3 regions of the Allobosea sp. OAE506 genome follow, and region 2 is predicted to be linked to each of the others. Evidence: predicted binding sites of a transcription regulator. Region 2 holds the regulator's gene; each other region holds the start of a gene.
What was found. Region 2 encodes HrcA, which represses chaperone genes, less so after heat shock. Its sites were predicted from a motif close to GTTAGCACTCNCNNNNNGNGAGTGCTAAC; they were not measured.

Region 1 (4,767 bases), 710 kb from region 2:
CGGCGTATTCCAGAAGCCGCCTGAGCGCTCGGTTCGTCAACGTCTCTGCCAAGAGAACTTTGTCGGTGTAGCTCGCTCGGGACATCCTGCGCTTCAGGATGGCGGAATGACGCTCGATACCTACCTTCGACAGCGGCATGCCCTGGTTTCGATCCGTCGGGATGCCGTTGGCGCAATTGACCGCGTTCTCGCAGAGCGCGGCCTCGCGAGACAGATCGTGGTGACGCTTCCCCATATGATGGCGCTGCCTGCGCTGATCGCCTCAAGCAATTTCGTTACCGCCTTGCCAGGCAGGATCGCCGCAAAACTGACCGAGGTTGGTCTCGTCAGCTTTCCACTTCCACTGCCGATGCCGGCCTGGCGAATCGAAATGCTGTGGAACCCGCAGGCTCGTAATGACCAAGCTAATGCTTGGCTTCGTAGTCGGATCACCGCCGCAGCTATGCAGCTTTGAAGCTCCGCGCCATCTCCTGACACTGGCGTCACGCCATGAACCCGACCTTCGCAAGCCGTGCGAACGTGCCCTCATTCATACGCTTTCTGTTCCAGCATACGTGTCTAAAGGCGTTGGGACGGACAAGGGGCACCGCGGTAAACGCGGCGCCCCCGACTATAGCTTAGTAGTCCATCCCGCCCGCCGGCATGGCAGGCGCCGCGTCCTTCTTCGGCAGCTCCGCGACCATCGCCTCGGTGGTGATCAGCAGGCCTGCGACCGAGGCTGCGTCCTGGATCGCCGTGCGCACGACCTTGGTCGGGTCGATGATCCCGCGCCTTGACCATGTCGCGATACTCGCCGGACTGCGCGTCATAGCCCCAGGCATAGTCCTTGGACTCGAGCAGCTTGCCGACCACGACGGCGCCGTCGTCGCCGGCATTCTCGACGATCTGGCGGGCCGGCGCCGTGATCGCCTTGCGGACGATCTCGATGCCGGTCTTCTGGTCGTCATTGCCGGCCTTCAGCCCGTCCAGCGCCTTGGCCGCGCGCAGTAGGGCAACGCCGCCACCAGGCAGGATGCCCTCTTCCACGGCCGCGCGGGTCGCGTTCAGGGCGTCATCGACGCGATCCTTCTTTTCCTTGACCTCGACTTCGGTCGCGCCGCCGACGCGGATCACCGCCACGCCGCCGGCGAGCTTGGCGAGGCGCTCCTGCAGCTTTTCACGGTCATAGTCCGAGGTGGTCTCCTCGATCTGCGCCTTGATCTGCGAAACGCGGGCATCGATCTCCTTCTTGGAGCCCGCACCGTCGACGATCGTGGTGTTCTCCTTCTCGATCCGGACCTTCTTGGCGCGGCCGAGCATGTCGAGCGTCACGTTATCCAACTTGATTCCGAGATCCTCGGAGATCGCGGTGCCGCCGGTGAGGATCGCGATGTCTTCCAGCATGGCCTTGCGGCGGTCACCGAAGCCCGGCGCCTTGACGGCTGCGATCTTAAGTCCGCCACGCAGCTTGTTGACGACGAGAGTGGCGAGCGCCTCGCCTTCGACGTCCTCGGCCACGATCAGCAGCGGCTTGCCAGTCTGCACCACCGCTTCCAGCAGCGGCAGCATGGTCTGCAGGCCCGAGAGCTTCTTCTCGTGGATCAGGATGTAGGGATCTTCCAGCTCCGCGATCATCTTTTCGGAGTTGGTGACGAAATAGGGCGAGAGATAGCCGCGGTCGAACTGCATGCCCTCGACGACGTCGAGCTCGGTCTCGGCGGTCTTGGCTTCCTCGACGGTGATGACGCCCTCATTGCCGACCTTCTTCATCGCCTCGGCGATCATCTCACCGATGGCGCGGTCGCCATTGGCCGAGATCGTGCCGACCTGCGCGACCTCTTCCGAGCCGGTGATGGTCTTGGAATGCTTGCCGAGCGACGCGGTGACAGCCTCTACGGCGAGGTCGATGCCACGCTTGAGGTCCATCGGATTGATACCGGCGGCGACCGCCTTGGCACCCTCGCGGACGATCGCCTGAGCCAGCACGGTCGCGGTCGTGGTGCCGTCGCCGGCCGCATCGTTCTGCTTGCTGGCCACCTCGCGCACCATCTGCGCGCCCATGTTCTCGAACTTGTCGGCGAGCTCGATCTCCTTGGCGACGGTGACGCCGTCCTTGGTGATGCGCGGCGCGCCGAACGACTTCTCGATCACGACATTGCGGCCCTTAGGACCGAGCGTGACCTTGACCGCATTGGCCAGTGTGTCGACGCCGCGCAGCATGCGTTCGCGGGCGTCTTGCGAAAACTTGACGTCTTTCGCAGCCATGATTCCTCACTCCTTCAGACTTGAGGGTTTCAGGTTGATGGGTTGGAGACGAAGCCTCGTCAGGCGGCCTTCTTCAGGGAGGCGGTGGCCTCGACGACACCCATGATGTCGCTCTCCTTCATGATCAGGAGATCCTCGCCGTCGATCTTCACCTCGGTGCCGGACCATTTGCCGAAGAGCACGCGGTCGCCGACCTTTACGTCGAGCGGCACGAGCTTGCCCTGCTCGTCGCGGGCGCCGGGGCCGACGGCGATGATCTCGCCCTCCTGAGGCTTCTCCTTGGCGGTGTCGGGGATGATAATCCCGCCCTTGGTCTTCTCCTCGGCGTCGATGCGCTTCACGACGACGCGGTCATGCAGTGGCCGAAACTTCATGAGTTCCTCCGTTTTCATGTCGGTCACAGGTCAAAGCAGGCGACGCCCCGGCGGCGCGGCTAAGGAACCGCGGCGCCCTGCGGCAGGTTCGCCCGCGCGATCATCTGGTTTTGCCAATTTCGCAGTTCAAGAGGGTGGCAGCACTTTTTTCGAGCGAGTGCTAAAAGACTGAAAAGGCAGCGCAAACGCAACTTTTTGGCTTGCATCCGCGTTGCAGATGCGTTGCCATCGGCGGGTTGCAACCACGGAGCAGACAGGCATGGCTTCGAGCGACTTCGCCCGCCAGATCGCGGGCTACGGACTAACCACAGCCGGCATTATCTACCGCATGCCCGACCACCCAGCGATCCTGCAGGAATATGTCTGGCAGGACTACGACCTCGCCCCCCGCTTTCCGGAACTCAACCGCTTCCTCGAGTTTTGGCAGGCAAAGCTTGACGGCAAGCTCTTCCGCGTCACGGTGAGCCACAAGGACCTAATCGGCCCCGCCGACCTGCGCGCGGTGGGCAGCGAGTTCCGGCTACAGTAGCGGGCTCGCGCCAACAGCTCAACTCGGCGCATTGCTTGGAACCGGACAGTCCGGTCGTTGTGATGCCCAGGGAGTTCAGTTCCTCCGCAGATAACACTCTTGGTCTTTCGATAAGCGCGATTGTTGAGCTCCGCCGCTGTATCGGGGGCTACTCGCCTTGACTCCGTTGTACTGTGCGCTGTTGTCTCAACCTCATCACGCGCAGGAAGCCGTCCATGCTGAAGAAGGTGCCTAATCCCATCGATCGCCATGTCGGCGCCCGAGTCCGGATGCAGCGGCTCGTCATTGGCGTTAGCCAGGACAAGCTCGGCGGCGCTTTGGGCCTGACCTTCCAGCAAGTCCAGAAATACGAGAAGGGTTCGAACCGGATCAGCGCCAGCCGGCTTCAGCAGATCGCCAACATGCTCGACGTCCCGGTGTCGTTCTTCTTTGAGGGCGCCCCGACAGGTGACGCGGCGGCCGAGAGCTTCAGCCAGCCGGGCGTCAACGCCCATGTTTCGGATTTCATGGCGAGCAGCGAGGGCGTGCAGTTGACCAAGGCGTTCGTGCGCATCAAGAGCGCGGCCGTTAGGCGCCGGATTATCGACCTGGTCGAGACGCTTGGCGAGGTCGAGGACGTCTGACCGGTTGGCATTCCTCGGTCCGTGGCCCGAGCGCGGTTAGATTGAGCTCGATCGCCGGCGTCACCAAGCTGCGCAGTTGGCGTTCATCCATGAAAGTCTGGATGTCTTCAGGGCTGACATAGGTCTCCCGAAACCAAGGGAAGCGGGCAGGGTCGAAGGAGGCGACGATCCAGTCGATCGTGCGCCTGACATGGGGCAGCGTCGCAGACTGCGGATGATACGCCAGCCAGATGTCGCGCTTGAGCAAAAAGTCCTTCGCGACATGGACAAGGCCTTGGGTGACCACGGGCGCATAGGTCGGGAAGGCCGTAACACCGAGCCCGCTGATCGCCGCCACGAACTGGGCCGAGCTGCTGTTGACCCTCAGATTGACGAAACGGCGCTTGTCCTCCCTCGTCATCTCGACCTCGACCCTCTCGCTGCGGATCTGGGGGCCCTCGACCTCGATGAAGTGGAAGTCGTGGATGTCCGTCTTGCTTGCAGGAGCGCCGTGCGCGGCGATGTAGGCCTCTGAGGCGAACAGCACGATGTGCAGGCTTCCGATCTTGCGAACCATCAGGTCGGGATCGGTCGGCTTTTCGAGTTGAATGGCGAGATCAACCTCCAGTTCCGAGATCTTCGGCAGCGCCATCGAACAGCGCAGGTCGAACTGGATCTCGGGGTGCTTGTGGCGCAGTTCGCTGAACAAGGGCGCCAGCCAGAACACGCCCAGGCCTTCTGTGATGCCGACCTTCACACTGGCGCGTAGGGCCGCCTTCTCTCGGCCGGGCAGGGTGGCGAAGACGCGCGCCTGACGCTGGATGCCCTCCGCTACGACGAGCAGGCGACGGCCGGTCTCGGTGAGGGTCATGCCCGTTCTGGAGCGCTGGAACAGCAGGGCGCCGGTCTGCGCCTCGAGGTCGTTGATGCGCCCGCGGAGCGCCGCGGGCGAGTGGCCGGTCTCCAAGGCCACGGCACGAATGCTGCCGCGCTCCGCGAGCTTCAAGAAGAGCCGAAT
Region 2 (4,767 bases):
AGCCGGCGTCTGGTGCGGCGAGCGGGCATAGATCAGGTCGAAGGAGTAGCGCTCGAAGTACTTCCGCGCGATCGCGACCGCATCGAGCGCCTCGCGCGTCGAATGCATCCGCCCGAGCGCCTTCAGGTCGGCATCGTTCAGCGCCTGCACGCCGAGCGACACCCGGGTGACGCCCGCGGCGCGGAAATCGGCGAAGCGCCCGGCCTCGACGCTGGTCGGGTTGGCCTCGAGCGAGACCTCGCAATGCGGGTCGATCGCCCAGGCTTCTCCGATCGCGTCGAGGATCGCGCCGACCGTGCGGCCCTCCATCAGCGAGGGCGTGCCGCCCCCGAAGAAGATCGAGGTGACGGTCCGACCCGGAGCCAGCGCGGCCCGATGGGCGATCTCGCGCCGGAAGGCCGCGACATAGCGGGCCTGGTCGGGCGGCTGCAGCCGGACATGCGAATTGAAGTCGCAATAGGGGCATTTGGCCAGGCAGAAAGGCCAGTGCACATAGACGGCGAAGCCCGCATCCGCGGTCGGATGCAGGATCGGGGATGTCGGCGCGCGGGCGGCCGCGCCGCTCACGCCGGAGCCCGGAGGCAGGCGGCCGCCAACTGCTTGAAGGCGCGCGCCCGGTGGGAGAGCGCGTCGTCGGCGCCGCTCTTCACGGTGCTCGTCATCTCCGCGAAGGTCATGTCGTAGCCGTCGGGCTGGAAGATCGGGTTGTAGCCGAAGCCGCCGCTGCCGCGCGGGGCCTCGACGATGCGGCCATGAACGCGGCCCTCGAACAGCTCCTCATGGCCGTCCGGCCAGGCGATCACCAGCGCCGAGACGAAATGTGCCTTGCGCTGCTCCGGCGCCGTCGCACCGCGCTTGGCCATCTCGGCGAGCACGCGCGCCATCGCCGGCTTGAAATCCTTGCCCGGCCCGGCCCAGTTGGCCGAGAACAGCCCCGGCGCGCCGTCCAGCGCATCGACACAGAGGCCGGAATCGTCCGACAGCGCCGGCAGGCCCGAGACTTTCGCGGCCGCATGCGCCTTGATCGCGGCGTTCTCCGAGAACATGTAGCCGGTCTCGTCGGGCTCCGGCAGGCCGAGCTCGCCGGCCGAGACCAGCTCGATCCCGAAGGGCGCCATCAGCTCGCGCATCTCGACGAGCTTGCCCTTGTTGTGGGTCGCGATCACGACCTTGCCGGTGAGGATGCGGTGTTCAAGCATCTTTCGTTGTCCTCCGGACCCTCGCTGTCATCCCGGATCTCCGCTTCGCTGCGTCCGGGATGACGACAGGTTCACGCGGCAAACGACAGGGCCGTTCAGGCCACGGCCGCCTTCTGCAGCGCCACAAGCTTGCTCACCCCGCCCTTGGCGAGCCGCATCAGCGCCATCAGCTCCTCCTCGGAGAAGGGCGCGCCCTCGGCCGTGCCCTGCACCTCGACGAGGCCGCCCGAGCCGGTGATGACGAAATTGGCGTCGGTCTGCGCGCCGGAATCCTCGACATAATCGAGGTCGAGCACCGGATTGCCGGCGACGATGCCGCAGGAAATCGCCGCGACATGGTCCTTCAGCGGGTTGGCGCCCTTCAGCATGGAGCGCGCCTCCATCCATTTCAGCGCATCGTGCAGCGCCACCCAGGCGCCGGTGATCGAGGCCGTGCGCGTGCCGCCATCGGCCTGCAGCACGTCGCAGTCGACGACGATCTGCCGCTCGCCGATCGCGGTCAGGTCGACCACGGCGCGAAGCGAGCGCCCGACCAGACGCTGGATCTCCTGCGTGCGGCCGGACGGCTTGCCGGAGGTCACCTCGCGGCGATTGCGCTCATGCGTGGCGCGCGGCAGCATCGCATATTCGGCGGTGACCCAGCCCTTGCCGGTGCCGCGCAGCCATGGCGGGCCCTTTTCCTCGACGGTGGCGGCGCAGAGCACCCGGGTTTCGCCGAACGAGACCATGCAGGAGCCTTCCGCATAGCGCACGACGCCGCGTTCGAGCGTGACCTTGCGCATTTCGTCTGCGGCGCGTTTCGAGGGTCGCATGGCGATATCCTGATTGTTCGGGGTTGGCGGCTTGTAGGCGGTCGCCGCGGGTGCGGCAAGGCGGACAGGGGTCGCACGCGTTTTCGCTTGATCGGGCGCCGGTCCGGATCAACAATAAGCCCATGTCGAGAAAGTCGTTTCGCACGCGATGAGCGCCCATACGCCGCGTCCCGACACAGCCAGCGGGTTGATCGAGACCGATCAGCGCTCGCGCGAGATCTTCCGCCAGATCGTCGATGGCTTCCTGACCACGGGCGAGCCTGTCGGCTCGCGCAACATCGCCCGGCTGCTGCCGATGGCGCTGTCGCCGGCGACGGTGCGCAACGTCATGACCGACCTCGAGTTGGCCGGCCTGATCTACGCGCCGCACACCTCGGCCGGGCGACTGCCAACCGAGCGTGGCCTGCGCTTCTTCGTCGATGCGATGATGGAGGTCGGCAATCTGACCTCGGACGAGCGCACCCGCATCGAGGCGCAGATGAAGGCCGCCGCTACCGGCCGCACGCTCGACGGCACGCTGACCGAGGCCTCGGCCCTGCTTTCGGGCCTGTCGCGCGGAGCGGGCGTCGTCGTCACGACCAAGGCCAATGCCCGGCTGAAGCATATCGAGTTCGTCCGGCTCGACCCGACACGCGCGCTCGTCGTGCTGGTCGCCGATGACGGCACGGTCGAGAACCGTCTCCTCAGCCTGCCGGCCGGGCTCCCGGCCTCCGCGCTGACGGAGGCCGCCAACTTTCTCAACGCCCGCATCCTCGGCAAGACGCTGGGCGAATTGCGCGCCGAGATCGCCCAGCACCGCGAGCAGATGGAGCGCGAGCTCGACTCGCTGACTGCGAGGCTGGTCGAGAGCGGCATCGCCACCTCCTCGGGTCCGAGTTCCGACCGCCACCTCATCGTGCGCGGCCAGGCCAATCTGCTGGAAGATCTCAAGGCGCAGGAGGATCTCGAGCGCATTCGCCTGCTCTTCGGCGATCTTGAAACCCAGACCGACGTGATCGATCTCCTTAGCCGGGCCGAGGCCGGCGACGGCGTGCGCATTTTCATCGGCTCCGAGAACAAGCTGTTCTCGATGTCCGGCTCCTCGATGGTCGTCGCCCCCTTCCGCGATTCCGAGCAGCGCATCGTCGGCGTTGTCGGTATCATCGGCCCGACGCGGCTGAACTATGCCCGCATCGTGCCGATGGTGGACTACACCGCCAAGGTGGTCGGCCGCCTGCTGGATGGGGCGCGGTGAGGCCTTTCCGCTCTTGGTGCGGGTTCGCCCTGGGGATGATGATGACGTGCAGTCCTGCGCTGGCCGCTGGCGCCGCCCTGATCGAGGCTGCCGCCGCCGGGCGCATCGACGAGGTCGCGCGCCTGATCCAATCCGGCGCTCCGCTTGACGCACAGGATGCGCAGGGCCGCTCCGCCTTGCTGCGCGCGGTCGCCGGCGATCACGTATCCGTCGCGAAGGTTCTGCTCGAGGCCGGCGCGAGCCCCAACACCCAGGCCGCCAATCGCGACACGCCCTGGCTGCTCGCAGGAGCCCTGGGCCGGGCCGAGATCATCGCCGCGATGCTGCCGCGCAAGCCCGACCTGTCGATCCGCAACCGCTATGGCGGCAACGCGCTGATCCCCGCCTGCGAGCGCGCCCATGTCGAGGCGGTCAAGCTGTTGCTGACCAGCGGCATCGACCTCGATCACGTCAACGATCTCGGCTGGACCTGCCTGCTGGAGATCGTGATCCTTGGGCGATGGCGGCCCTCGCCACCAGCAGGTCGCGCGGCTGGTTCTCGACGCCGGGGCCAATCCCAGCCTCGCCGACAAGGACGGCGTGACGCCCCTCGCCCATGCCCGCCAGCGGGGCTAGCAGGCGATCGCGCGCCTGATCGAACAGGCCGGCGGTCGCTGAAACCGCGATTTGGCATCGCCGCCGGATCGCGCTACCTGTGCGCCAACGCGGCCTGGCCGCCATCCGACACGCGATTCCCGAGGCTTCCGCAATGACCGACACGCTGCCCGACCGCCTCTCCTCCAATCCCAACAGCCCGTTCTACAACGAGGAACTGCTGTCGCGGGATATCGGCGTCCGCTTCAAGGGCGTCGAGAAGACCAATGTCGAGGAATACTGCGTCAGCGAAGGCTGGGTGCGCCTCACCGCCGGCAACGCCAAGGACCGCTTCGGCAACCCGATGACGGTGAAGCTCAAGGGCGAGGTCGAGCCCTATTTCCGCCAGCCCGCCGAGGGCTGAGCCGCCTCAGCGCAGGCTCTTGTAGAAGAAGGTCGAGCCGCAGTCGCGGCCATCGGGCATCAGCGCGTAGCGCGGGATCGTGCCGAGTTCGGTCCAGCCGAGTTTGCTGTAGAGCTGGCGCGCCCCGCCGTATTCGTCGGTGTCGAGCACCAGCAGGTCGCGCTTGGCCTGTCGCGCCGCTGTTTCCGCCGCCTGCATCAGGGCTGCGCCGAGGCCGCGCCGCCGCGCGCGCGAATGCACCAGCACCTTGGCGATCTCGGCGCGATGCGGCTGGTTCGGCTTGCCGACGAGCTGCAATTGCGCCGTGCCGAGCATCTCCGCGCCTTGGCGCGCAGCGAAAAGGATCGTGCGTCCCGCCTCCACCTCGGTCACCACACCCGTCCAGAACGCGCGGTAGTCGGACGGCCCGTTCCAGTGCATGAAGCCGACCGAGGCCCCGCTTTCGACGGCGTCGGCGAGAATGTCAGCCAGAGCCGGGATCGCGGCTCGCGCGGCCTCCGCATCGAGCGGCTCGACCGTCATCGC
Region 3 (4,767 bases), 3.9 Mb from region 2:
TCAGGGATGAGGCCCAACGAGAAAAGGCCCGGCTTGCGCCGGGCCTTCCCTTGTCTTCGCTGAAGCGAAGGCTGCGTGGATCAGAAGTCCATGCCGCCACCGAGACCGGGCTTGCCCGGTTTCGGCATCTTGGCGCTCCGGGCGTCTGGACTTCCTCAGAAGTCCATGCCGCCCATGCCGCCGCCGCCCATCGGGGGCATCGGGGAGTCCTTCTTCGGGAGCTCCGCGATCATCGCCTCGGTGGTGATCAGCAGGCCCGCGATCGAAGCGGCGTCCTGGATGGCGGTGCGCACGACCTTGGTCGGGTCGATGATGCCGGCCTTGACCAGATCGCCGTACTCGCCGGTCTGAGCGTTGTAGCCCCAGGCGTAGTCCTTCGACTCGAGCAGCTTGCCGATCACGACCGCGCCGTCACCGCCGGCGTTGTCGACGATCTGACGGGCCGGAGCCATGATCGCCTTGCGGACGATCTCGACGCCGGTCTTCTGGTCGTCGTTCTGGGTCTTGATCGACTTGACCGAGGAGAGCGCGCGCAGCAGGGCGACGCCGCCGCCCGGCAGGATGCCCTCTTCCACCGCAGCGCGGGTGGCGTTCAGGGCGTCGTCGACGCGGTCCTTCTTCTCCTTGACCTCGACCTCGGTCGCGCCGCCGACGCGGATGACCGCGACGCCGCCGGCGAGCTTGGCCAGACGCTCCTGGAGCTTCTCACGGTCGTAGTCCGAGGTGGTCTCCTCGATCTGCGCCTTGATCTGCGAAACGCGGGCCTCGATGTCCTTCTTCTTGCCGGCGCCGTCGATGATCGTGGTGTTCTCCTTCTCGATGCGCACCTTCTTGGCGCGGCCGAGCATCTGGAGGGTCACGGTCTCGAGCTTGATGCCGAGGTCTTCCGAGATCATCTGGCCGGCGGTCAGGATCGAGATGTCCTCGAGCATGGCCTTGCGGCGATCACCGAAGCCCGGAGCCTTGACGGCCGCGACCTTCAGGCCGCCACGGAGCTTGTTGACGACGAGCGTGGCGAGAGCCTCGCCCTCGACGTCCTCGGCGATGATGAGCAGCGGCTTGCCGGTCTGCACCACGGCCTCGAGGATCGGCAGCATCGCCTGGAGCGAGGACAGCTTCTTCTCGAAGATCAGGATGTAGGGGTCTTCCAGCTCGGCGACCATCTTCTCCGAGTTGGTGATGAAGTAGGGCGAGAGGTAGCCGCGGTCGAACTGCATGCCCTCGACGACGTCGAGTTCGGTCTCGGCGGTCTTGGCCTCCTCGACGGTGATGACACCCTCGTTGCCGACCTTCTGCATGGCGGTCGAGATCATCTTGCCGACCGACTCGTCGCCATTGGCGGAGATCGTGCCAACCTGCGCGACTTCGGCGTTCGAGGTGACCTTCTTCGAGTTCTTCTTGAGGTCGGCGACGATCGCCTCGACGGCGAGATCGATGCCGCGCTTCAGGTCCATCGGGTTCATGCCGGCCGCAACCGACTTGGCGCCCTCACGGACGATGGCCTGGGCCAGGACCGTGGCGGTCGTGGTGCCGTCGCCGGCATGGTCGTTCTGACGGGACGCGACTTCGCGAACCATCTGGGCGCCCATGTTCTCGAACTTGTCGGCGAGCTCGATCTCCTTGGCGACGGTGACGCCGTCCTTGGTGATGCGGGGAGCGCCGAACGACTTCTCGATCACGACATTGCGGCCCTTGGGACCGAGGGTGACCTTGACGGCATTGGCGAGGATGTCGACGCCGCGCAGCATCTTGTCGCGCGCATCGGTGGAAAAGCGGACTTCTTTGGCAGCCATGAGAGCTACTCCTTGGAATGCAAACGGAAAGGGATCGTCAGGCGGCTATCAGCCGATGACGCCCATGATGTCGGATTCCTTCATGATCAGGAGGTCCTGACCATCGATCTTCACCTCGGTGCCGGACCACTTGCCGAAGAGGACGCGATCGCCCTTCTTGACGTCCAGGGCGACGAGCTTGCCGGCTTCGTCACGGGCGCCGGGGCCGACGGCGACGATCTCGCCCTCCTGCGGCTTCTCCTTGGCGGTGTCGGGGATGATGATGCCACCCTTGGTCTTCTCTTCGCCATCAAGGCGGCGGACCACAACGCGGTCATGCAGCGGACGGAACTTCATGGTTCTGTCTTCCTCTCGGTACAAATTCGATGCGGGCCTCAGGATCCGCCCGCGTGGGCATCTGTTAGCAGTCCCCATAGGCGAGTGCTAACCGATGGCGCGGAGATAGGGCTGCCCCCTCCCGGAGTCAAGAAAACAACCGCAAGAAGGACGCGCTCTCGGACGCTGATGGTGAATGCGGCAAAGCCCTGCCCCGCCTGCGGGACTGGCCGGCTGCCAAGCCCGGCGGAAGGCGCTACCATGCCGCCATGTCCGAGCCCACATCTCCACCATCAGCCACATCGGAAACCCTCGACGACATCGCCCGCAGCTGCGTCGCGCTGCATGTGAGGATGACCGCGCGCGCCGTCACCCGCGCCTATGACGAGGCGATGCGCTCGAGCGGGCTCAAGATCACCCAGTTCGTGCTGCTTTCGGCGCTGAGTACGGGGGCCTGGCGCTCGGTCACCGAACTGGCGGAGCGCTTTGCGCTGGAGCGCACCTCGCTGACGCGCAACCTGCAGCTGCTCGCGGCGGAAGGGCTGATCGAGCCCATCGCCTGCAAGGGCAGGGCCTCGATCTATGGCGTGACGCCGAAGGGCCGCGCCGCCATCGACGCGGCGATCCCGCACTGGCGTGCCGCGCAGGAGCGGATCGAGGGCGGGCTCGGCAAGGAGGACTGGAGCCAGATGCGCGACCGGCTCAAGGCGCTGCGGCGCGTGGCGCGCGAGACGCTCTGACGGCGGCTTGACCGGGTCGAGGACACGCTTCTATCGTGTAGATACACGATCAATGGGGGATGTTCATGGCGCGCGACGTCGGAGTGGTATCGCGGGAGACTCTGCTGGCGGGCAGCGGTCTCGAGTTCCTGCGCGGCATGATCGAGGGCCGCCATCCAGGCCCGCCCTTCGCCGATGCGATGGATCTCGATCTCGTCGAGGTGGAGGAGGGCAGGGTGGTCTTCACCGGGCGTCCCTCGGCGCGCTTCTTCAACCCGCTCGGCACGGTCCATGGCGGCTGGACGGCGACGATCCTCGATTCCGCGATGGCCTGTGCCACCCATGCGACGCTGAAGCCCGGCGAGGGCTACACCACCCTGGAGATGAAGCTGAACTATGTCCGCCCGGTCATGCCCGAGAGCGGCATCGTGCGCTGCGAGGGCAAGGTCATCCATCGCGGCGGCACGGTGGCGACCAGCGAGGGCCGGTTGCTCGACGAGCGCGGCAAGCTGCTGGCGCATGGTACAGAGACCTGCGTGATCTTTCCGGCGCGGGCACCGCGGTGAGCCGCGCTATCGCCGGCTGATCGCGATCGCGCCCGCGACAATCAGCACTGCGCCGGCATAGGTCGTGATCAGCGGCACCTCGTCGAAGAAGGCGTAGCCGAGCAGGCTCGCCCAGATCAGCGCGGTGTATTCGAGCGGCGCCAGCCGCGAGGCTTCCGCCTTTGCGAAGGCCGAGGTCAGCAGCAGATGCCCGGCAACGCCGAGCGCGCCCGCGGCGAGATAGATCAGCACATCGCGCCCGGTGAGGGGCACGAACGCAAGCGCGGCGGGGACCGCCAGTAGCAGAGCCGGCCCGCAGTTCTGGAAGGCGACGATGACCGCGGGGTGCTCCTTCAGCGCGATCCGACGCAGCAGGATCAGGTTGAACGCATAGGTCACGGCCGAGAACAGGGCCGCCGCCACGCCGAGCCCCGCGCCGCTGACCTGTCCCTGCAGCCGTGGCCAGACCATCACCAGCATGCCGGCGACGCCGAAGCCGAGCGCCTGCCAGATGGGCGCGTCCATCTTTTCCTTGAGCAGAAGCCCGCCCAGCAGCGCCACGAAGACGGGCGCGAGGAAGGCGAGCGTCAGCGCCTCCGCCAGTGGCAGGACCGAGATCGAATAGAAGAAGCTGCCGGCCGTCAGCACCACCACCGGCACCCGGATGCTGTTGCCGATCACGCTGGCGCGGGTCGGGGCCGGCGGGCGCAGGATGGCCAGCACCGCCAGTGCGCAGACGCCGCCCATGGCAAAGCGCATGAACAGCGCGACGATGAAGGGATGCGACTGCATCTGCGCCTTCACCACGCCATCCATCGCAGTCAACAGCGCGATGCCGAGCAGGGCGCGCAGCGCGGGGCCGAGGCTCATCGCGTGCCGGCGAGATCGAGGCGGAAATGATGTTCCCAGGTCGCGGAGACATCGGCGAGGTAGCGCTCGCCCGGCCAGCGCCGGAAGCCCAGCTTCTCGTAGAAGCGATGCCCGCGCGCGAAGCGCGTGTCCGACCACAGCATCATCGCGCCGAAGCCGCCGCCCTGCGCGAAGGACAGCGCCTCGGCAAACAGCGCCTGGGCCAGCCCGGAGCCGCGGAAGGCGGGAGTGGCATAGACCTTGGTGATCTCGATGGCGTTCTGCTCCGGCACCGGTGTGGCGCCGAGCGAGGCGGCGATGCCGCCTTCGGGCGCATCGACCACCCAGAGCCGCCCGCCCTTCGCGGCGAAATGGCTCGCGGGCCTGCGCAGCTCGGGAAACTCCGACCATTCGAAGAGGCAGTAGGGATATTCGGCGAAACTCGCCGCGATCAGCGCCGCAAGCGGCTCGGAATCGCCGTCGCGCGCGGGGCGGATGGTGAGGCCGGCGGGGAGCGGGGCGGCAAGCGCGGGGGCGGAGAGGGAA

Region 1: the regulator HrcA is predicted to act here: its motif matches at 2,755-2,783, upstream of groES (co-chaperone GroES).
Region 3: the regulator HrcA is predicted to act here: its motif matches at 2,193-2,221, upstream of groES (co-chaperone GroES).

Annotation. Positions count from the first base shown of each region.
Region 1 is NZ_JBEPOB010000001.1:1,391,236-1,396,002, forward strand. It holds gene ABIE41_RS06780 (LysR family transcriptional regulator) at 1-454, shown strand, start outside; partial or broken gene groL (chaperonin GroEL) at 618-2,244, opposite strand; gene groES (co-chaperone GroES) at 2,304-2,618, opposite strand; gene ABIE41_RS06795 (usg protein) at 2,878-3,147, shown strand; gene ABIE41_RS06800 (helix-turn-helix domain-containing protein) at 3,363-3,770, shown strand; gene ABIE41_RS06805 (LysR family transcriptional regulator) at 3,727-4,767, opposite strand, start outside.
Region 2 is NZ_JBEPOB010000001.1:683,972-688,738, reverse strand. It holds gene hemW (radical SAM family heme chaperone HemW) at 1-567, opposite strand, end outside; gene rdgB (RdgB/HAM1 family non-canonical purine NTP pyrophosphatase) at 564-1,199, opposite strand; gene rph (ribonuclease PH) at 1,295-2,011, opposite strand; gene hrcA (heat-inducible transcriptional repressor HrcA) at 2,160-3,245, shown strand; gene ABIE41_RS03285 (ankyrin repeat domain-containing protein) at 3,281-3,997, shown strand; gene ABIE41_RS03280 (DUF3297 family protein) at 3,994-4,242, shown strand; gene ABIE41_RS03275 (GNAT family N-acetyltransferase) at 4,249-4,767, opposite strand, start outside.
Region 3 is NZ_JBEPOB010000001.1:4,540,164-4,544,930, reverse strand. It holds gene groL (chaperonin GroEL) at 156-1,793, opposite strand; gene groES (co-chaperone GroES) at 1,842-2,129, opposite strand; gene ABIE41_RS22090 (MarR family winged helix-turn-helix transcriptional regulator) at 2,462-2,848, shown strand; gene ABIE41_RS22085 (PaaI family thioesterase) at 2,914-3,393, shown strand; gene ABIE41_RS22080 (DMT family transporter) at 3,400-4,242, opposite strand; gene ABIE41_RS22075 (GNAT family N-acetyltransferase) at 4,239-4,767, opposite strand, start outside.